DNA from 2 places in the Desulfonatronum thiodismutans genome. Region 1 is predicted to be linked to the other one. Evidence: riboswitches for the same ligand, from Rfam matches in the RefSeq annotation. Region 1 holds a riboswitch; the other holds the start of a gene.

Region 1 (10,227 bases):
GTACCGAACAGGGACCAGCCCCAAGGCCCGCGCAGATTGACCAGGGTGAAAGGCGTGTAGGTTCCGGCAATGAGCAGGAAAATGGCGCAGTGATCAAAGATTCTGAGAACCTGTTTGGCGCCGGGGTGCGTGATCCCGTGGTACAGGGTGGACGCCGTGTACAGCAGGATCATGGTGGCCCCGAAAATGCTGCAACTGACGATGTGCCAAGCGTCTCCGTACCTGCTGGCCAAGCCGATGAGAACCGCGAGACCGGCGACGGAGAACAGAATCCCCACGCCGTGCGTGATGCTGTTGGCGATCTCTTCACGCAGGGTGTATCTTCCAGTGATATTCTGGGTAGATATGTTCTGGGCGACCATGGGAATCTCGCTTTTTTCTAGGTTGTCGGGATCGCGACCATTTTGCGGAGAATTCGAAAAAGATCAATGTTCGAGAGAGCGATCACCATTTACGCGTATTCGAAAACCGGGGTTTCCATTTTGCGGACTGGAGTTTTTGCACCTTGCATCATTTCGTGAATATGTTCAACGGTTTCCGGTGAAAAAAATTCTTCTCCCGTTTCTTTGCAGACCTGTGCGGGAACATTCTCGATGACATAAAACTTGCCATCAAGTTGCAGCGTGTACGTTACGGTTGTGTCGACGAAGGTTTCGCACATGACGGGCTCCTGTGACGGTTCTTATCGTTTGGTCCGGATCCGGTTGTCGATCCACTGTTCAGGGTCTGGCTCATAGGCGGTAATGATCTTCAGAAGGGTTCGATCGAGATGGCCGCAGAGAACATGGAGAGGACGTCCGGAGTAAGTAAATCCTAGAATCAATGCACTTGGGCCGTACTTGTCGTCAGGATAAAACTCGATCATCTCGGAATGTGACAACATGGCTTGCTCAATTTCGCTGTTGGATATTCTTCTCCGCAGCGTTTGGGTAAGAGCATGTTTTGTAAAGAGATATTCGCGAGAGCGGATACTCTCTCGCATTCGTGAGAGTATGTTCGCCGATGTGTCGTGAAGAACAGTCAAAAATCTACACCTTTTGCTCCACATCCGCAAAGCAGGGAATGCAGTAGGTTTCGCCAGCGAAGCGGCGGGTGCGGGATTCCATGGTGGATTCGCCGCAGGCCGCGCAGGTCAGACTGTCCAGGATTTTGGCGGGTCGGGGGGCGAGAACTATCGGCTGGGCCACGGTGAACAGGTCGGCCAGCGGGGCTTCGAAGACGCGTTGACGGGCCTTGGCCTTGAGTGCCTTGGCTCGGGCCTGCTCCTCTTCCGTGGCTGAGCCAGAAAACACTTTTTTCATCAGATCGCGCAGTTCATTGCCTTCCGGCCCCATGGCCTCGCGGTGGAACACGGCCCGCAGGGCCTTCTCATCCGTGGTCCGGTAGAAGGAAAAGGCCGTCTTGCCCAGATCCTTGTGGATCAGGTTGCCCTTGCCCAGGGTGCAGCCGGTGAGTACCTGGATTCCGTCCACCCCGCACATGTCCGTTTCCACCACCGCGATGATCGGGTTTTCGTCGTTGTGCCCGAGTTCCCGCAGGCAAAGCTCCGCGGCCCGCAGGCCGATCCACAGTCCCGGACATTCATGGCCGTGAAAAGAGACGGCCCGGTCGATTTGCTCCTGGGTCAGGGTGCAGTTGGGCATTTTTGTTTTCCTGTTTTTGGGTCGTTGGAGGTAGAGTCCGCTTACCGGGGCACGACCACAGTTTGCCCCTGATGCCGCAGGATGTCCACCTGGACGCCGTAGACCTCGTGAACCATGTCCGGGGTCAGGTCCGTGTTGCAGCCGCAGCAAAAGACTTTGCCCTCCTTGATGAACACGAAGGCGTCGGAGAAGCGGAAGGCCATGTTCAGGTCGTGCATGGTCATCACCGCGGCCAGTTTATGCTCGTGGACCACATGGCGGATGGTGCGCAGGATTTCCAGTTGGTTTTTGAGGTCCAGGCTGCTGGTGGGTTCGTCCAGCAGAAGCACCGAGGGTTCCTGGACCAGGGCCCGGGCAATGCAGACTTTTTGCAGTTCTCCGCCGCTCATCTCGTTGATATGCCGCAGGGCCAGGTGATCCAGGCCGAGCTGTTTCAAGGCCCCGTCCACCATGCGCAGGTCCGCCTCGGAGGTCCGCCAGCGCAGGTGCGGCTTGCGGCCTAGGAGTACGGCGTCAAAGGCGGTCATCCGCCCGGCCTCGTTTCGTTGGGCCACGTAGCCCAGGCGCTTGGCGATGTCCCCGGCGCGCATCCGGAAGACGTCGGCGTTTTCCACCATCACGGCACCGGTTTTGGGTTTGAGCATGGCGTTGATGCAGCGCAGCAGAGTGGTTTTGCCCACGCCGTTGGGCCCCAGGATGGTCAGAACCTGACCCTGGTCCACGCTGAAGTCAAGACCATGCAGAACCATCCGGCCGTTGTAGCCGATGCGGATGTTTTGTACGTCCAGGATCATCGGTTGCGTCCCCGGATCAGCAAATAGAGGAAGGTCGGCGCGCCCAGGAAGGCGGTGAGGATGGACACCGGGAGCATCCGGGGGGCGAGCAGCATGCGGGCAGTGATGTCCGCGGCCAGGAGCAGGCAGGCACCGGTCAGGGCCGAGGCCGGAAGCAGGAAGCGGTGGTCGTCGCCGATGACCCGGCGGACGATATGCGGGCAGACCAGCCCGACGAAGCCGATGATTCCCAGGAAGGAGACGATCACCGCGGTGACCAGGGACGCCGTGAGCATCCCGACCATCCGGACCAGCTCCACCCGGACGCCCAGTCCCCTGGCCGTCTCGTCCCCGGCGTCGATGGCGTTGTAGTTCCAGCGGTTGAGGATGAAAAAAAGCACCGCACCGGACACGACCACGGCCATGAAGCCCACCTCCGGCCACCCGGCCCGGCCCACGTCGCCGAAGGTCCAAAAGACCATGGCCGCCAATTGCACGTCGTCTGCAAAATACTGCAAAAACATGGTCCCCGCGGAAAAGAGCGAGCCCAGGGCCACTCCGCTGAGGACCATCACCTCCGGACTGGCCCCGCGCAGCCGGGCGATGGCGATGATGATCAGCGAGGCGGCCATGCAGGCGATGAACGCGGATAAGGTGGTCAGGTAGGGATTGATGATGCTCACCGCGCCCACCTGGGTGCTCTGCATGGTTCCGGAGCCCAGGAGCATCACGGAGAAGGCCGCCCCAAAGGCCCCGGCCTGGGAAATGCCCAAAGTGAAGGGCGAGCCCAGGGGATTGCGCAGGATGGACTGCATGGCCGCCCCGGCCGCGGCCAGCCCGGCTCCGGCCAGGATCGCGGCCAGGGCATGGGGCAGGCGGATGTTCCGGACGATGATCTCGTACCGGGCATCCTCTCCCAGGCCGAAAAAGGCCAGAACCACTTCCCAGGCCGGGATGCGCACCGCACCGAGGGAGACGGCCAGAATCAGCAGGATGCCGGTCAGCCCGGCCAGGAAGACCAGGAACAGAATCTTGCGGCCGATGTACGCGCTGTAGGTCGTCGGGATCTGGCCGTGATCAAAATGGCTCATGATTACCGGATGTCGATCCGACCAAAGGCCAGGCCCTGGAACTGGCTGTTCATCTCTTCAAACGCCGGGCCGCCGTTCAGGAAGATGGCGATCTCCTCGGCCTTGGCCATGGGGTCAACGTCGGCGAAGCGGTCCTGATAAAGCACCTTGCCCACGTAATACGCGTTGGCGAAGACGGATTCGAAGTTTTGCGTGTAGGAGTTGTAGGGGAACAGACCGTATATCCGTCCGGCATGCACTGCGGACAGGGCTTGGTAGGCTGGGTCGGTTCGGAGTTGGTCCAGGGCGTTGACTCCTGCGTCCAGGCGCATGGTGGCCGCGTCGATGAAGATGATTTTCGGATCCCAGATCACTATCTGTTCCTTGGAAACCGTGGCATGGGATGCCCGCTGTTCAGGGGTTGAGAGCGAGGCGGCGACATTGTTGGACCGGGTGAACGCAAACGGGGCAAAGGACGGTTCCGTGGACTGAAAACCGTGTGGCCCGCGCTGGCCCAGACCACCGATGTAGGTGGACGGACGCTGGTCTTCGGGCACATCCTCGGTGCGGGCAAGCAGGTCCGCCTCCAAGCCGTCGAAAAAGTCGATGACCGTCGCGGCACGCTCCTGAACTCCCATGACTTCTCCGATCAACTCAAGAGAAGTATTCAGCTTTTTGCGACCATAGGTCAGGTTGCCGTACTCCAGGGCGATCACGGGAATGCCGGTCTTGGTCTGGAGCTGCTCCGGGTCGCCGTCGCGGGCGGCATAGGTCTTGAAAATGACCTGGGGCTGGGGATCCAGCCCGGCAATCAACTCCGGACTATCCTGGCCCCGGAATTCACCGAAAATCGGGTAGGTCTTGAATTGCGGATTGGCGATGGCGTAGGGTCGGGCGTCAATGGGTGATCCGTGGACCTCAATGCTGTCCACTGCCACGATCCGGTCATGGGCTTGGAGATAGGTCAGCAAGCGCAGACACCCGGACCCGGAACAAATCACCCGGTCCACCTGGGCCGGAATGACGGACTCGCGACCCAGGGCATCCGTGATGGTCCTGGTGTCTTGAGCCTGGGCCAAAGTCGAAAATAAGACGACAGCCACGATGAGGGCCGCCGGGGAGCCAAACCAAGCAAACTTGGTGCGCATATCTTCTCCTGATTGTGCGGGTTATATGGTCAGCGCGGGCCGGGAAGGGCCGGGGATTAGAACCTGACAGGTTCCAGGAGAAGCCCGAAAAGGCTTTGCCGGATGCTGACCGCGGTTCTGAGCAATGCGCCCAATGAAAAAGCATGTCGGCGCTGTCATACGATTATATCAATATTCAGAATAATGACAATGAAAAATGAGAAAAAGCGACCATGTGTCACGCGTAAGGGGTCTTCGTGTTACGATGGGTCGTCTTTCCAGGAGATTTTTGTCCGTGCCCCGGCTCAGGATTGGCGGGGATTTATCCGAGAAGGATGCGGCGAGTGGTCAGGGTGTGCAGCAGTTCCTGGTCGTGGGTGGCGATGAGCATGGTTCGGGAAGAAGAGGTCAGGGCGTGGAGGACCATGTCCCGGGAACGGGCGTCCAGGTCGTTGGTGGGTTCGTCCAGGAGCAGGATCTGGGGCTGCATGACCAGGACCGTGGCCAGGCTGACTAGGCGCTTTTGGCCTCCGGACAAGGTGTGGGGCTGGCGATGGGCGAGGTGGGACAGGTACAGTTGGTCCAGGATGGCCAGGGATTCAGCCCTGGCCTCGGCCGAAGAGCGGCCCAGGTTCAGCGGCCCGAAGGCCACGTCTTCCAGGACAGTGGGGGAAAAAAGCTGGTCGTCGGGGTTTTGGAAAACAAGACCAACGCCGCGGCGCAGGGCCGCGAGGTCCGCTTTGGTCCGCACGGGGCGGTCTTGGAAAAGCAGGGAGCCCTGGCGAAGCGGGATCAGGCCGACCAGGGTGAGCAGGAGGGTGGTTTTGCCGCTGCCCACGGGGCCGACCAGGCCGACGCGTTCTTCCGAGTGCAGGGAAAGATGGAAGTCTTCCAGAATTGGTGGAGCCGAAGGGCCGTGGGCCACGAAGGCCTGCCGCAGGGCCAGCAGGGGCGGGGTCGTCTTTTGGGTCATCACCAGATCAACCGGTCGTGCAAGGTAATCAGCACCGGAGGGATGCAGAGCGCGGATGCCAGGACCGCTTGGGACGCGGTCCAGGAGCCGTTGTCCAGGGTACGAAAGCGCCCGTTAAAGCCGCGCAGGAGCATGGCTCCGTGGATCCGTTCGGCCCGGGCCAGACTCCGGAGCAAGGTCTGTCCGAAGAGGACGGCAATGGTCCGGTAGGTATGCCGGGAGCACCGAGGGACGAAGCCGCGGGCCAGGGCGGCCCGGTGCAGGCGCTGAAACTCCTCGGCCACCAGGAAGAACTGGCGAAAGGTCAGCGCCAGGAGCAGCGACAATTTGCGGCCCAGCCTCAGGCGGCGCATCGCCTGGGCCAAGGCGGGCACGGACGAAGTGCAGAGCAGGGCGATGAAGACCAGGAGCAGGGCGTTGCCTTTGAGGCTGATCCGCAGGGCCAGGATCAGGCCGTCCTGGCTGAGCCAGGAGACGGCGGCAAGGGCCGGGCCGGGATAGGTCAGGCCGAGGACCAGGGCCAGACCGAGAAAAAAGATGTTGGCCGGGATCAGCCGTACGGCCACGCGGCCCAGGGACAGCCCGGCCAGACGGGTCAGCCCCAGCCCGAAGAGCAGTGCCGCCAATCCGGCTCCGTGACCCTGGACCGCTGAGATCGCGATCAGGCAGACCGCGGAGGTCAGGATCTTGATCCGGGCGTCCATCTGGTGCAGCGGGCTCACGCCCTGGTGCAACGGGCCGGCGTTTCGGCTCAGGGAGCCTTGGGGGCCGAGGGGTTCGTCGAGCATTTCGCCAGTCACCGGGGATGGGTGTTGGTTCCCGTTTTTCGGCGCAGCAGCAACGCGCCCAGACCGGCCAGCCCGACGATCCAGCCGATGCCGCCGACGATTTCCGGGATGCCCGGGCCGCGTTGGCTCAGGGCCAGGATTTCCCGACGCAGAGGGGCGATTTCCTGGCGCACGGCTTCGGCGATGGCCTGCTGGATCAGCGGGGAAAGCTGGGCATGGTCAATGGGGTGATCTGGAAGGGATGGGAGGCCTGTGACCTCTGGGGGTGAGGCCGTTGAAGGTGCGGCAAGTGCGGGGAGTTCCTCGGGCGCAATGGTTTGTTCGGCCAGGTGGCCGGCTCCGTCCGTGGCCTGGATCAGCAGGGGGGCGCGGCGTTCCAGGGCCGTGGCGGGCAGGGCGGCTTCGTAAAGCCCCTGGGCGTCCGTGGCGCCGGAAAGGAGCACGTCGCCGGTGACGGCGTCCTGGACGGTGATGGCCATGTTCGCGCCGATCTGGCCGGTGCCGAAGGCGGTCTCCACCATCAGCCGGTCTCCCTGGACCCAGGCCATGATCAGCAGGCGGTGGGCATGGGCCGTGGCGGTCCACCAGGATGCCGTGACGCAAACCAGCAGCAGGGCGAGAAGCCCAAGGCGGAGTGGGACGGGTTTCAGCATGACGGTCCTCCTTCGGTAACGGGCGGCAGGGCGCAGGTCAGCAGGTCGGGTCGGGTCTGGCCCAGGAAGCCGACCACGAACAGGGTTATCGCGCCCTCAATGGCGGCCACCGGCAGATGGGCCAGGACCACCAGTTTGGCCGCGGTCAGAAAGCCCTGGTCGGTCATGGCCAATGCCGTTCCGGCCAACAGGGCCGTGCCCAGAACCGCGCCCGCGCCCGCCAGCAGTCCGGCACACAGGGCCGGTTTGCCGCCCCGGGCCAGCCAGGGCCGCAGGATCAGGCCGCAGAGCACGGCGGGCAACGCCACGGATGTGGTGTTTACGCCCAGGACCAGCAGGCCGCCGAATTGAAAGAGCAGGGCCTGAAGCAGCAGCCCCACGAAGATCACCGGAAAGGCGACCCAGCCCAGGAGCAGTCCGGCCAGGCCGTTGAGCAGCAGGTGGACGCTGCTGGGGCCCAGAGGAACGTGGATCAGGGAGGCGATGAAAAAGACCGCGGCCAGGGCCGCGGCCAGGATCAGCCGATCCTCGTCCAGTCGGCGCAGGCCGAGCCACAATCCGGGGATCGTGACGGCAGCGCCCAGAGCCAGGACCGGTGCGGAGAGAACGCCTTCAGTGATGTGCATGGTCGGCGCCTCCGTGGTTGGGTTGGGCGGCGGTTGGTTCGGTCAGCCCCAGGCTGTCCATGGCCGTGTCCAGATGGTCCAGCCAGATGGACCGGAAGCAGGGAGATTCGATGGTTCCGGCGGCGTGTTCCCGGACCTCGAATCCGGCCGTGCGCAGCCGGTTGCTCCAGGAAGTGGGTCGGTCTCCGAACATGTCCTTTAGGACGTGATGGCCGCAAACGGCCATGAAGGGCAGCAGCCAGACCGTGGAAACCCGTTGTTCCTGAAGCTGGGCGATAATGGCCGCAAGGCCCGGCTCGCCCATGAGCAGGGCCGTGTGCAGCAGCGGGTCGCGATTCCGGATGTGGGCCTGCAAGTCCAGGTAGCGTTGCTGGCCGTCGTGGTAGGTGCCGTGCCCGGCCAGGATCACGGCTTCATCGGGTCGGCGCTCTTGGGGAATGAACCCCGGCAGACAGTCCGCGACCCGGCGCAGATCCTCCTGGTCGTTCAGAAGGGGCGCGCCCAGGGTGACCTGGATGAATCCCTTGCGCGGGTGTTCGTAGGCCTTGGCCAGATTTTGGGTCCAGAAGTATTCCACGCCGGGAATGGTGTGCAAGGATTGGACGGTCAAGTGAGTCACGCCCTGGTCGTGCATCCGGCTCAGGGCCACGGCCACGCAGTCGTGGGGCAGTCCCAGGTCGGCCAGCTTGCGCCGGACCTTGTGCGCGGTGAACCCCCAGGCCAGGGGAATGCCCGGATACCGGGCGCGGACCTGGGCTTCGAACTGGTCGTAGGCTTGGCGGGCCGGGACCACCGTGGTCCCGAAGGCGACCAGCAGAATGCCCGGACGCTTGGGGCCGGGAGGAGCTTCGGGGCCATGATGATGATCGTGGTCGTGACCGTGCTCATGACCATGATCGCATTTGGAGTGATGGTCGTGATGGTCAAAGGCGAGGCCGTGACGGTGTCGGCCATGTGAGTGCGTATCGGTCTGCATCGATTCCCTCCGGAAAAGAACGGGACGGGAAACGAGTGTTCGGCGTGCTTGGGAGGCTGGGTTGTCGGCGCGTCGGGCCGGGAATATCGGGGCTCTGGCGGGACATCCCCTGAAGCGGCAAAACACCCGTTGCCTTGGGGCCTGATGCCGGTAGGTCTTCTGGCTTCCCCAGGAAGTCGTTCCGCCTTCCCATCCGATTCGGCTGATGTTGCCGAACATGGACAGTGGCGTCTTCAAGAACGCTTCGCTTCTCCCCGAAACATAGGGGGAGCTGGGGTTACAGCGGCGGGTCCGCTCCGGTCTCGCACCGGATTCCCTCTTCGTCTCCATAATGGAGAACCAGCATGTTTCGGACCTCGTATCCGGGAAGGGGGCGGGAGTCAAACAGGCTGGCGGGTGGTTAAGCCAGGTTCACTGTGCCAGCCAAGGCCAGTTGCTTGCGGTAGGCCTGAATATACGCGGCGTGGTTGGAAGGAGCGGGGTCGAACGGGAACGATTGCGTGGGAACGGTCAAGTCCGGCGTTCGGCTGAAGAATCCGGGATAGTCGGACGCGGCTTGGTCTTGAGCACGGCCCGCGGGTTGGTGTTCGTCGCCGTCGGTCTGCTGCTCTTCCTGCTCGTTCTGGATGCGTTCCATCCGGGCTTCGGCTTCCATCTGGGCCGCGCTGGTCGCCACCTTGACGTCTTGGGGCGAAGGGCTGGCCGGGGCCAGGGCGGCCCGGCGGATGGTCTGGGCTTTTTGTTCGGTCTGTTCCGGATTTCCGGGCACTGGCGAGGTATCGATGCTCACTTCCCCGGCCACGGCGTATTGCCGTCCGTCCGGTCCGGTTTCGTAGGTGTAGCTGGCTCCGGCGGTGACATATTGCCCTCCGGCGGCCACATGGGCCTGCTCATGGGCCCGGACCTCGGCGTCGCGCTGCCGAAGCTGCTCCAGAACCTGACGGTCCTCCGACGACAGTTCCGACTCGTCGGGGACCGCCAGGATTGCGTTTTGCTTGTCGCCGTCGTCCCTGTCCACGGTTTGCGCCGCTTTGGGATCATCGTCCTGGTCCGGGACTGCGTCGCTTCGCCCTTCCTTCCTGGTGAACGAATCCCGGTGGTGCTGCTCTTCAAAGGCGCCGCCCGCGACCGGCTTGGCGTCCGGCCCGTAACCGATATCCAGGCCAAGAGCGACGGACTGGCCCTGGTCGCCTTTGAGTCTTTGGCCGTCCTGGTCCGTGCGGTGGCTGAGGTTGACCACGTCTCTCGGCGCAAGAGGGCTTGGAGCCTGTACCGCTCCGGCAAGACCTGCCGCGACGCCGGCGGCTCCGGAAGCCTGCTCGCTCAGGTTTTGACCGGTCCCGGAGTACTGTTGCCGGGAGGAATTGCAAAACGGGCAGGAGCCGTCCTCGCCGTGCTGGGAATGGTCGTGGCTCGCGAAACCGCCCAGGGAAAGCGAGTTGCTCCAGGAGGGAGCGGAAGCGGGATGTGATGCGGCGATGTCCATAGAGGGGACTCTGAGAGGTGCTGAGGCTCTGGGATAAGTAAAGCCATGGCGGTCGAAGATTGGCTATGCCACCTGTTTTATCGGCGGGATTTCGGAATACTTTAGGGGCGGG
Region 2 (10,227 bases), on a different contig from region 1:
GACTCCAGCCCCAGCGAACCATGTCCGCGCCCGCATCGCGCCCGATGCCGCCCCCCCACCTCCGTCACACCGTCAAGGCTTGGTTTACGAAGTATTCGACACGGAACTGCTGGAGCAGCAGGTCAAGGAGGTCGACTTGGCCTTGGTCCAGACCATCATGGAGTTGAACCTGGACCCTCGCTCGGTGCGGCATCTGGACATTCAGATGAAAACCAGAAACGGGCAGAAATACCACACCCAGTCCCTGGCCATCGGCTTGGACCGGGATGCCCGAAGCTTCGAACAGACCCTGCGCCGCAACCTGGAACTTTGGGTGCATAACGCGGAACTGCGGCAGATTAACGGTGGGCCCGGCAAACAAGAATTACGGATATCCCTGCTCAATTTGCCGACGCATACTCTGTTTCTGGAAGAACACGCCCGCAAACCCCTTCCGCCCCCCTCTCCCGCTCAACCGGGAACCGGTCCGCGACTGGTGGTGGTGATCGACGACCTGGGCGAGAACGTACACCAAGCCAGGGAACTGGCCGCCCTATCCTTCCCGGTGACCTTCGCCGTTCTGCCCAATATTTCCAAAAGTCGGGAAGTTGCCCGGATCGGAGCCGCCGCGGGCCGCGACGTGCTCCTGCACCAGCCCATGGAACCCCTGGACTACCCCCACCGGGCCGACCCCGGCCCCGGGGCCCTGTTCGTGGGCATGGAGGATGAGCAAATCCTGAGAATCCTGCGGAACAATCTGGCCCAGGTTCCCCAAGCCATCGGGATCAACAATCACATGGGCTCCCGGTTCACCGCGGACGAGTCGGGCATGTCCACGGTGCTCCAGGAGTTGAAGCGTCGCGACCTCTTTTTTCTGGACAGCCTGACCACCGGAGATTCCGTCGCGGACGAACAGGCCCGCAAAATCGGCCTGGAGCACCTTCGCAGGCACATTTTCCTGGACAACATTCCCAATGTCCAGGCAATTCTGTTCCAACTGCGCAAGGCCGAGCAATTGGCCCATAACCAGGGGCAGGTGATCGCCATCGGCCACCCCTACCCGGAAACCCTGGAAGCATTGAAGCTATGGGAGCGCGAACGTGATCAGCGAATCAACGTCGTCTCCCTCGGCTCCCTGCTCTCCCGCCAGTCCTTGGCCGAGCGCTGACAAACCAATTTCATCATGTTCAACCTGTTTTTCATCCCAAAGGGCACCATGCCCGAGGAGCGGGTCGATCTGTTGGCGCGTGGGGACGGTCTGCGCATCGAGCGAATCATCTCGCTGGGCCATGTTTCGCCTCCCGATTTCTGGTATGACCAGGAACTGGACGAATGGGTCGCCCTCGTACAGGGCGAGGCGGAAATCCGCTTCACGGACGGAAGGACCAAGACCCTCAAAGCCGGAGACTGTCTCTTTCTCCCAGCCGGCTTGCGACACCGCGTGGAACGCACCAGCGACGACCCGCCCTGCATCTGGCTGGCCGTGCATGGCCGGATGACCGACAAGGCGCATTCCTGATCCGTGCGCACCCCGCAAATGGATTCAACCTTCGCCGCCTTTTGATGACCATAGGAGAGACGATCATGCGCCGAATACGCTTTCCCATGACTCTTGTCTTTTTGACGTTCATGGCCGTCGGCTGTTCCTACTCCAGCGTCGGCCACTTGCAGCGTCAGCCCTGGGTATTGAACGCGGAACAACAACTGGAGATGCGTTTCTGGCGCTTTACCTACGTCGCGGAGTCCTATGGCGGACAGTACCGAGTCAAGGGACGGGCGGTCCCCAAGACGGAAAACCTTCCGGCTGATTTGAGTTGGATCGAGGATTTATGGCTGGCCGCCTATCTCAGCGACGACCAGGGACGGGTCCTGGCCCAGGATTTGCGCGTTTACTCCAGCCTCATCCTGGATCCCGCTCAAGGAGTGTCCTTCACGTTCACCTTGCGTCCGGACCGGCTCAACCGCACGGCCTCTCTCCAGATCACCTTCGGCTACAACATGACCCTCGCCCCGCATGAACACTACATGGCTCAGGAGGCCTCGGAAAAAAAACACGCGGGGGAACGCGGCTCAGTGTTCTTCGCTCATGAGGGGGCATTAACCAGAATCTGAATCGATGGCTGGTGAGGGTCGATGGCTCTTCAGCCCTGTCCTTCACGTGCCCGTCCCGCCACCTCGCAGCAACTTCTGGACATCGACACGGATTCTTTTTAAGAACTTCTCACGCATGGGCGAACTCGTTTTCAACGAACGCCCATGCCATGCCTCCTTGCTTCAGGTCGCCCCATGGCGCCAAGAGGGAACCCGGTGTAATTCCGGGACGGTCCCGCCGCTGTAAGTCCCATTCAACCCGACTGGCTTCGCATGGCCACTGGAACCGTGTTCCGGGAAGGCCCGCCAGATCAGGGGGACAAGTCAGAAGACCTGCCTGAAGCGCATTTGTCGCGGGACACGAGGATGTCCAGACGACCGTTCCCCGGGGCTTTATTAGCCCCATCACGGACTATGCGGAATCACCCTTCTCCCTGGTCCAGGCTGCGCGGCCTGGAGCCGCTGAGTTTGTGCGACTGGCCGGGTCGCGTCTGCGCCGTGCTGTTTCTCGGCGGCTGCGACCTGCGTTGCCCCACGTGCCACAACTTCCATCTGGCCTGGAATTCCGAAGACGATCCCTGTATCTCTCGCGACCGAGCTCTCGGCTTTCTCGACCAGCGAGCCCCCTGGCTGGACGGCCTCGTGGTCACCGGCGGAGAGCCGGCTTTGTCCACGGACCTTCCCGAATGGCTCGCCGAATTGCGGGCCCGATCGGGCTTACCCGTCAAGCTGGATACCAACGGCATGCATCCCGACGTCGTGGAGCGTATTCTGGACATCCAGGCCGCGGACCTGTTGGCCGTGGACCTCAAAGGGCCGTGGTCCAAATATCCCGTGTTGACCGGCAACAAAATCACCGCCCGTGAAGCCAAGGCCACCCTGGGCCGGATTTTCAAATTGGCCGAACGCCATCCCAAACACTTTCTGTTCAGAACCACCCTGGTCCCCCTGTTGACGCCGGAGGACCTCCTTGAAACCAGATCTCTCCCTCCCTCCGGATTTCTCTTGCAAACCCAACCTTTTCGCCAACCATCCCGCCCTTTCCAGGGCTATCATCCCAAGGAGCAACCATGCTGACCCACATCTGCAAACGTGACGGACGCACCGAAACCTGGGCCGTGGACCGAATCGCCGCAGCTATCCTTAAGGCACTGAAATCCTGCGGAATCCAAGATGCAATCTTGGCCGACCGCATGGCCCGCAAGGTGGAGGAACGCCTTTCCGAGGCCGGTCTGACCGTTCCGGACCAGGAACAGGTGCAGGATCAGGTCGAGGCGGTTCTGATGCAGTCCCGGCTGTTCGACGTGGCCAAGCGCTATATCCTGTACAGGGAAAAACGCCGCCAAATCCGGGAACAAAAGGCCGCGTTCCTGGACATCATGGACACCATCGACGCCTACGTGAACAAGTCCGACTGGCGGGTGGCTGAAAACGCCAACATGTCCCACTCTTTCCAGGGCCTGATGCTGCACCTTTCCGGCACGGTCCAGGCCCGATACGCCCTGGAAAAATACCCCTTGGAAGTGCGTCAGGCCCATGAACACGGCTACCTGCACATCCACGACCTGTCCTTCGGCCTGGCCGGATACTGCGCCGGATGGAGCCTGCGGGATCTGCTGCTGGAAGGCTTCAATCTGGAGGGTCGCTCCTCATCCGGTCCGCCGAAGCATTTCGACTCCGCCCTGGGCCAGATGGTCAACTTCCTGGGCACCCTGCAAAACGAATGGGCCGGGGCTCAGGCCTTCAACAACGTGGACACCTATCTCGCGCCCTTTATCCGTCAAGACGAACTGGACTACCGTCAGGTTCGCCAAGCCATTCAGAAATTCGTGTTCAATCTGAACACCACGTCCCGCTGGGGCGGCCAGAGCCCGTTCACCAATTTGAGCTTCGACTTGGCCCCGCCCAAACACCTGGCATCCGAAGCAGTGATCATCGGCGGCCGGCTCCACGACAGCCAGACCTACGCGGACTTCGGCCCGGAGATGGAGATGATCAACCGGGCTTTTCTGGAAGTCATGCTTCAGGGTGACTACCATGGCCGCATCTTCTCCTTTCCCATCCCGACCTACAACGTGACCGAGGACTTTCCCTGGGAAACCGAGGTGGGCGAGCTGCTGCTCCAACTTACTGCCAAATATGGAGTTCCATACTTTCAGAACTTCATCAATTCGGACTTCAAGCCCGAGGACGTCCGCTCCATGTGCTGCCGGTTGCAGATGGATCTGCGCGAACTGCGCAAGAAGGTCGGGGGGTTGTTCGGCGCCGGGGACCTGACCGGCTCCATCGGCGTGGCCACCCTGAATCTGCCCAAGCTGGCCTTTCTGGCCCACGACGAGGCCGACTATCTGGACTTGGTCACGGAATACGCCGAACTGGCCCGGGACAGTCTGGAGTTCAAGCGCAAGCTGATCAACGACAACCTGGAACGGGGCATGTTTCCCTTCACCCGGCGCTACCTGAAAAACGCCTACCGCGGACACTTTTCCACCATCGGCGTGGTGGGCGGCCACGAGGCCTGCCAGAACCTGCTGGGCAAGGGCATCGAAACCCCGGCCGGGATCCGGCTGATGCGGACCACCCTGCTCCACCTCCAGGACCTGACCCGACGCTTCCAGGAGGAGACCGGCAACCTGTACAACCTGGAAGCCACCCCGGCCGAGGGCGTCAGCTACCGGCTGGCCAAGCTGGACAAGACGCTCTACGCCGGGATCAAAGCCTCGGGCAACGGCGTGCCGTACTACACCAACTCCACGGCCCTGCCCGTGGACCTGGGGCTGGACGTCTTCGCGGCCCTGGAGCATCAGGACCAGTTGCAGACCCTGTACACCGGCGGGACGGTCTTTCACACCTTCTTGGGCGAGGCCGTGGCCGATCCCCAGTCCCTGCGGGCCTTTCTGGTCAAGGCCATGAGCCGGACCAAGCTGCCCTACATCTCCATCACTCCGACCTTTTCCGTGTGCAAGGACCACGGATACCTTCGAGGCGAGCACCCGGAGTGCCCGGAATGCGGCAACCCGGCGGAAGTCTACACCCGGGTCGTGGGCTACTATCGGCCGGTCCAACGCTGGAACCAGGGCAAACAGTCCGAATACGCCCAGCGTCGCGTTTTTGCCGGACTGGGAGGTGAATGCACCGTGAGCTGAGATTCACGGTGAAGGCATGATGTGGTTGCCGCCAACTCGGTCCAAAAGCGACCGTTTCTTTCCGGGGACGGTCGCTGCTACGACTTCCGAAAACCAAAGATGCGTCCCCGGACCATGGACTCCGGGCCGAATTTCTCCCGGATCGCATCCAGGGTCGCGTCAAGGGTTTTGTCCTGGTCAGTCTCGTTTTCGGGGAAAAGAGAACGTTGCCGCCTTGCGCTGGAAAAATTGGACACGCTCAGCCCGATCAGCCGGACTTTCCGGGGAAGCGGCTCCGCGTCCAGCAATTCGGCGGCGGTTTGGAAGATCATCCGCGTGGACGCGGTGGACTCCCGCAGAGTTTTCCCCCGCGAGATCGCCTTGAAGTCGCTGAACTTGATCTTCAGCGTCACGGTACGCCCGGCGTGGCCCTCCCGGCGCAGCCGCCGCCCTACCCGTTCGGCCTGATCCAGCAGCCAGCGCTTGAGTTCCTCCCGGTCGTCGCTGTCCTCGGCAAAGGTGTTTTCCGCGCCTTCGCTTTTGGCCTCGCAGTCCGGGACCACCGGCCTGGGGTCAATCCCCCTGGCCCTGGCATAGAGAACCTCCCCCCACTTTCCGAACCGTTCGCGCCAGAATCGTTCCGGATACCCCGCGACATCGCCGACCCGACGCACTCCGAGCAGCGTGAGCTTCTCCAGAGTTTGCCGTCCGACGCCCGGAATCTTGGACACTGGCAGGGCGTCGAGAAACGCCGGCACGTCGTCCGGCGTGAGGATGAACAGGCCGTCCGGCTTGTTCTGATCCGAGGCGATCTTGGCCAGGAATTTGACCGGTGCCATGCCCACGGAACACGTCAGCCCGGTTTCCGCGACAACGGCTTGCTTCAACGCCGCTCCCAGCCGCCGGGGCGGACCGAAAACGCGTTCCAGGCCGCTGACGTCAAGATAGGCCTCGTCCACCGAGGCCTGTTCCACCAGCGGTGAAAACCGCTCCAAAACGGCCATGACCAGCCGGGAGAGCTGGGCATAGCGCGCCATGCGCACGGGCACGAACACTCCGTTCGGGCAGACTCGTCTGGCCTGAGCAATGGGCATGGCCGAATGCACGCCGAATTTGCGGGCTTCGTAGCTGCAAGCGGAGACCACCCCTCGTTCGGACCCGCCGACGATCACGGCCCTGCCGCGCAGCTCGGGATGGTCCAGTTGCTCCACGGAGGCAAAAAACGCGTCCATGTCCACATGCAGGATCAGGGGGGCAAAGGAGGAGGAAGAAGGGGCGGAACTCATGGCCCGCGATGATTCACGAAGGAGTTGAAACGACGGAACTTCTCTTGGCCGAGCACGGCAAGGGGCTACTCGGCGAAAACGATCTCCAGAACGTTGCTGTCACCCTCCCGACGATATTGCTGGGAAGCGCTCATTTCTTTGGTCAACAGAATGCCCAGCCCGCCCTGAACGCGCTCGTCCATGCCCAGGGTGACATCCGGAGGAGGCTGGGAAAGCGGGTCGAAGGGAGGCCCCTGGTCCGTGAATCGAACCAGAAACCGCCCTTCTTCCGCCCCTGATCCGCACTCCACGGTGACCGTCCCGGTCTGTTTCGGACCGTGGGCGTAGTGAAAAATGTTCAGGAGCACCTCTTCCAAGACCAAATCGATCTTCAGCGCCAAGGCCGGAAACGGTCCGGTGCTTTCGAACCGCTCCAGAACGAAGCTCCGCAAAGGCTCCAGAGAGGATATGTCCGCCGGCATGGTAAGGCCGGCCATATTCTCGTCGCTACTTGGCCGCAAGGGCCGCCTCCAAGGAGTCGTACACCGGGAAAATGGACGCGAAGCCGGAGATGTCGAAGACTTCCTTGACCATGGAACTCATCCCGCCGAAAGCCAACGAGCCTCCCTGGCTTTTCAACTTTTTGCCAACGCCCAGAATGACTCGCAATCCCGCGCTGCTGATGTACTCCAGGCCGGTGAAGTCCACGATCAGCTTGGAATCCCCCTGCTCCATCCAGCGCAGGCATTCCTGCTCAAAAGACGGAGCCGTTACCGCGTCCATCCGGCCCGTCGCCTTGATCGTCACGCCCTGCTCCACCTTGGTACTCGTAAATTCCATGCTGTCACTCCTCTTGTTTTTTTGAGAAATATGGTAACTTCTCAGCACATCTCAGAAAGAGCCTTATTCGGATACAGGATACCCGCCTGCGCGGGAATGACGTATCTTTATCATGCCGTTTCCGAATCAGTCATACCCGCGCAGGCGGGTATCCTGTCAGCTTTAGCACGGATGAGCTGAGGAATTACAAAAATTCGTCAACCAGCCTCTACATCCCCATGAACCGCTGTTTCGTATACCCATCTGGAATGTCGAAACTTCCGGCGGGAGCGGCCATTTTCTTATGCTCCAGAAGTTCTTCCCGGGTCACCACCGTCGCGCCCATGATATTGGCCCTGCTCACGGTCAGTACGGCGACCCCCTGAATTTTCTCCATTTCCCGGAGCAGCTCTTCAAAACCTTGCTGCCCGGCCATCATGGCATGACCGATCTTGTTGTACATGCTCACGTTCACGTCGATCTGATCCGTGGCGCAAATTTCCGAGGCGGTTTGCCCCATGGGCATGTTCAAGGTCAGCTCATAAACCCGACAGGTCCAGTTGTTGACGTTCTTCTCGGTTCCGGTATCCACGACCGAAGCCTTGACCTGCATCATTGCCCCCATCATTTGAGCCATCATTTGGGCCATTTCCTGCCCACCTTCCTGCTCACCCAGCATGCCGGCCATGGCCTCGGACAGGTTCATCGGCACCTCGGTGTAGGTTCGGTCGCCGTGATCCAGCATGTACATAGCCTGCTTGTCGCCATCGAAAATCACCGACGTCCTGTCGGAAGAATTCATCCGGGCCTTGTTGCCGCTCAGCCACGTCTCGACGATTTCCTCGCTGCCCGCCTGTTTTTGCCCCATGATCTCATACGGCTCGCTGACATGGAGAATCTTCAGGTAATCGTCCGCCCAGACCCAGCCTCCCAGAAGCAATACGACCAGAATAGTCGTCAAACAAAACGTCGCTCTTTTCATCGCTGCTCTCCAGTTCTTAAGTTGAAACCGGCCCCAGGCCGGGACGCGTTCGGTCTCCAACGCAAACCGTCGCCACCTCTGTACGAAGCCAAGCGAAAAAAGTCCATATGGTCGGCGATCATCTGCCAAATGTTCAGTCCGCCTCCAGCCGACAGCACTGGCTGTACAGAGCCGCGCAATCGCCCATGTCCGTGATTTGGGGCTCGATGATCGCGTTGGGGCCGTGGCCCAGGCTGACCCAACCGTCGCGACGGAACAGGACGACCAGGGGATGCAGGGATGCATCCAGGCGTATGCGTACGGCCATGCGCCCCAGGGGCGTGGCCAGGAAGATCGGACCGTCCGGGTCCACATCGTCCAGGTCCGGGTTGTCCGGGGAGACCATTACCTCAGGCAGCCCCTGCTGCTCGCTCTCTGGAATCTGGGAATGCATGTAGGAGCCGCGAACCAGGGAGAGCAGGCGTAAAGGGAACTCGGGATCGTCGTCCTGATCGATTTCCAGGGGTTCCGGATCTAGTGCCTCGGGGAATCGATACAACCCGTCAGAATGAGCGAACTTCAGCCCCTCAAAGGCGACTGAAGGATGATCGGCCCATGCGAAACCCTTGGCCCGGAAAGCGTCCAGATCGACGCCCACGGGGCCGAGGCCGACTCGCAGACACTCGTCCGGCTCCGGGAAGCGCACCGACGGGCTCAACCGTGCTCCCAGATCGCGCAGAATGTCGTAATCCGCGCGGCACTCCCCCCGGGGCGGAACCGCCTGACCGGAATAATTCACATAGTGATGCAGACAGGAGCCCACGATCTCCTCGCGCTCCAGCATCAAGGCGGGCGGCAGGATCACGTCCGCGCAGCGAGCCGTGTCCGTCAAAAACGCCTCCACGCAGACCACGAAGGGCCGCTGCAAGGCCTTGGCCATGGCCAGGCTGTCCGGGACCTGATTGACCACATTGTGCCCGTCAACCCAGACGAACTCAACCGGCGGGTCGGCCCATTCCAGTTCCCAGGCCAAGGAGGGCAACGGAAAGGAGCGTCTGGAGGTTGTCACGGGTCGCCCCGGTGAATCCGCCCGCCACGAGCCCAGATTGCGGCCCGAGGCAATGTTGAAGTACGAGCCTCCTCCGACGCGACCGATATTGCCCGACAGCAAGGCCAGGGCATTGATGAATCGCACGTTCTGGCCGCCGTACAAATACCGCTGCACGCCCCAGCCGATCAGCGTGGCCGTGGGGCCGACGGCGTAATCGGAAGTGGCCCCGGGCAAGGGCGCATACCACTCCAGCAATTCCTCCGCGTGACTCCGCTCCACGTCGCAGCGAAGCAGCAGATCTTCGGAATTATGACTCATTATCAGCGTTCGAAACGCCTCCCAACCGGCACAACCTCGAACGACGTCCGGAGAAATCCCGTCCAGCTCCATAAGCCGACGAATCAGCCAGGCCGCCAAAAAACGGTCCGTACCGGGACGAATGCGGAACACCCGGTCGGACCATCCTTCGCTTCCATCACCGCCTGGAGAGATGGTCAGCACCCTGGTTCCTCTTTTGCGCGCCTCGCGGACCAAAAGGCCGGTATGCGGGGAGGAGCGCACCAGGTCCTTGCCCCAATTCACGATCCGGGCCGCATTGAGCAAATCCGATGGATCGTTATGCTCCAACGCCCCGAAGTCACGGATGCATGCCTCAATGCCCGCATCGTCGCACAGGGAGCCGTGGATGGTGGAGGAGCCGAGGGCCGAGAAAAGGTTCAGGCTGGCCTGAGCCAAGACCCCGCGATACCCGTGGCCACGCACGTGCAGCACGGCCTCGGGCCGGTCCGCCAAGGCGTTCAGCTTGTCGACGATCACGTCCAAGGCCGTATCCCAGGAAGCCACCTCAAACCCCTCCTGGGCCAAACCGTCGGTTTTCCCGCGACGCAGTCCACGCTTGGGCTTCATGCGCACCAAGGGCCGGGTGATGCGTTCCGG

The links. Region 1 has a riboswitch for cobalamin ahead of GY33_RS0112310 (sirohydrochlorin cobaltochelatase). Riboswitches for the same ligand answer to the same signal wherever they lie in the genome.
Region 2: linked by a shared signal. The riboswitch ahead of GY33_RS0113020 (anaerobic ribonucleoside-triphosphate reductase activating protein) and the one ahead of GY33_RS0112310 (sirohydrochlorin cobaltochelatase) in region 1 are both predicted to bind cobalamin.

What each region holds. Positions count from the first base shown of each region.
Region 1 covers NZ_JPIK01000015.1:13,571-23,797, forward strand. Annotated here, with positions in the region: gene trhA (PAQR family membrane homeostasis protein TrhA) at 1-362, opposite strand, end outside; gene GY33_RS0112255 (YgiT-type zinc finger protein) at 452-661, opposite strand; gene GY33_RS0112260 (DUF4258 domain-containing protein) at 683-1,048, opposite strand; gene GY33_RS0112265 (FmdE family protein) at 1,029-1,643, opposite strand; gene GY33_RS0112270 (ABC transporter ATP-binding protein) at 1,685-2,437, opposite strand; gene GY33_RS0112275 (FecCD family ABC transporter permease) at 2,434-3,507, opposite strand; gene GY33_RS0112280 (iron ABC transporter substrate-binding protein) at 3,510-4,634, opposite strand; gene GY33_RS0112285 (energy-coupling factor ABC transporter ATP-binding protein) at 4,936-5,586, opposite strand; gene GY33_RS0112290 (energy-coupling factor transporter transmembrane component T family protein) at 5,586-6,374, opposite strand; gene GY33_RS21055 (hypothetical protein) at 6,383-7,027, opposite strand; gene cbiM (cobalt transporter CbiM) at 7,021-7,653, opposite strand; gene GY33_RS0112310 (sirohydrochlorin cobaltochelatase) at 7,640-8,629, opposite strand; cobalamin riboswitch at 8,762-8,988, opposite strand; gene GY33_RS19900 (putative metalloprotease CJM1_0395 family protein) at 9,030-10,115, opposite strand.
Region 2 covers NZ_JPIK01000017.1:123,566-133,792, forward strand. Annotated here, with positions in the region: gene GY33_RS0113005 (divergent polysaccharide deacetylase family protein) at 1-1,147, shown strand, start outside; gene GY33_RS0113010 (cupin domain-containing protein) at 1,163-1,498, shown strand; gene GY33_RS0113015 (hypothetical protein) at 1,564-2,091, shown strand; cobalamin riboswitch at 2,239-2,425, shown strand; gene GY33_RS0113020 (anaerobic ribonucleoside-triphosphate reductase activating protein) at 2,485-3,147, shown strand; gene GY33_RS0113025 (ribonucleoside triphosphate reductase) at 3,141-5,216, shown strand; gene GY33_RS0113030 (DNA polymerase IV) at 5,294-6,481, opposite strand; gene GY33_RS0113035 (ATP-binding protein) at 6,547-6,981, opposite strand; gene GY33_RS0113040 (STAS domain-containing protein) at 6,968-7,300, opposite strand; gene GY33_RS0113045 (DUF4412 domain-containing protein) at 7,509-8,261, opposite strand; gene GY33_RS0113050 (molybdopterin-dependent oxidoreductase) at 8,395-10,227, opposite strand, start outside.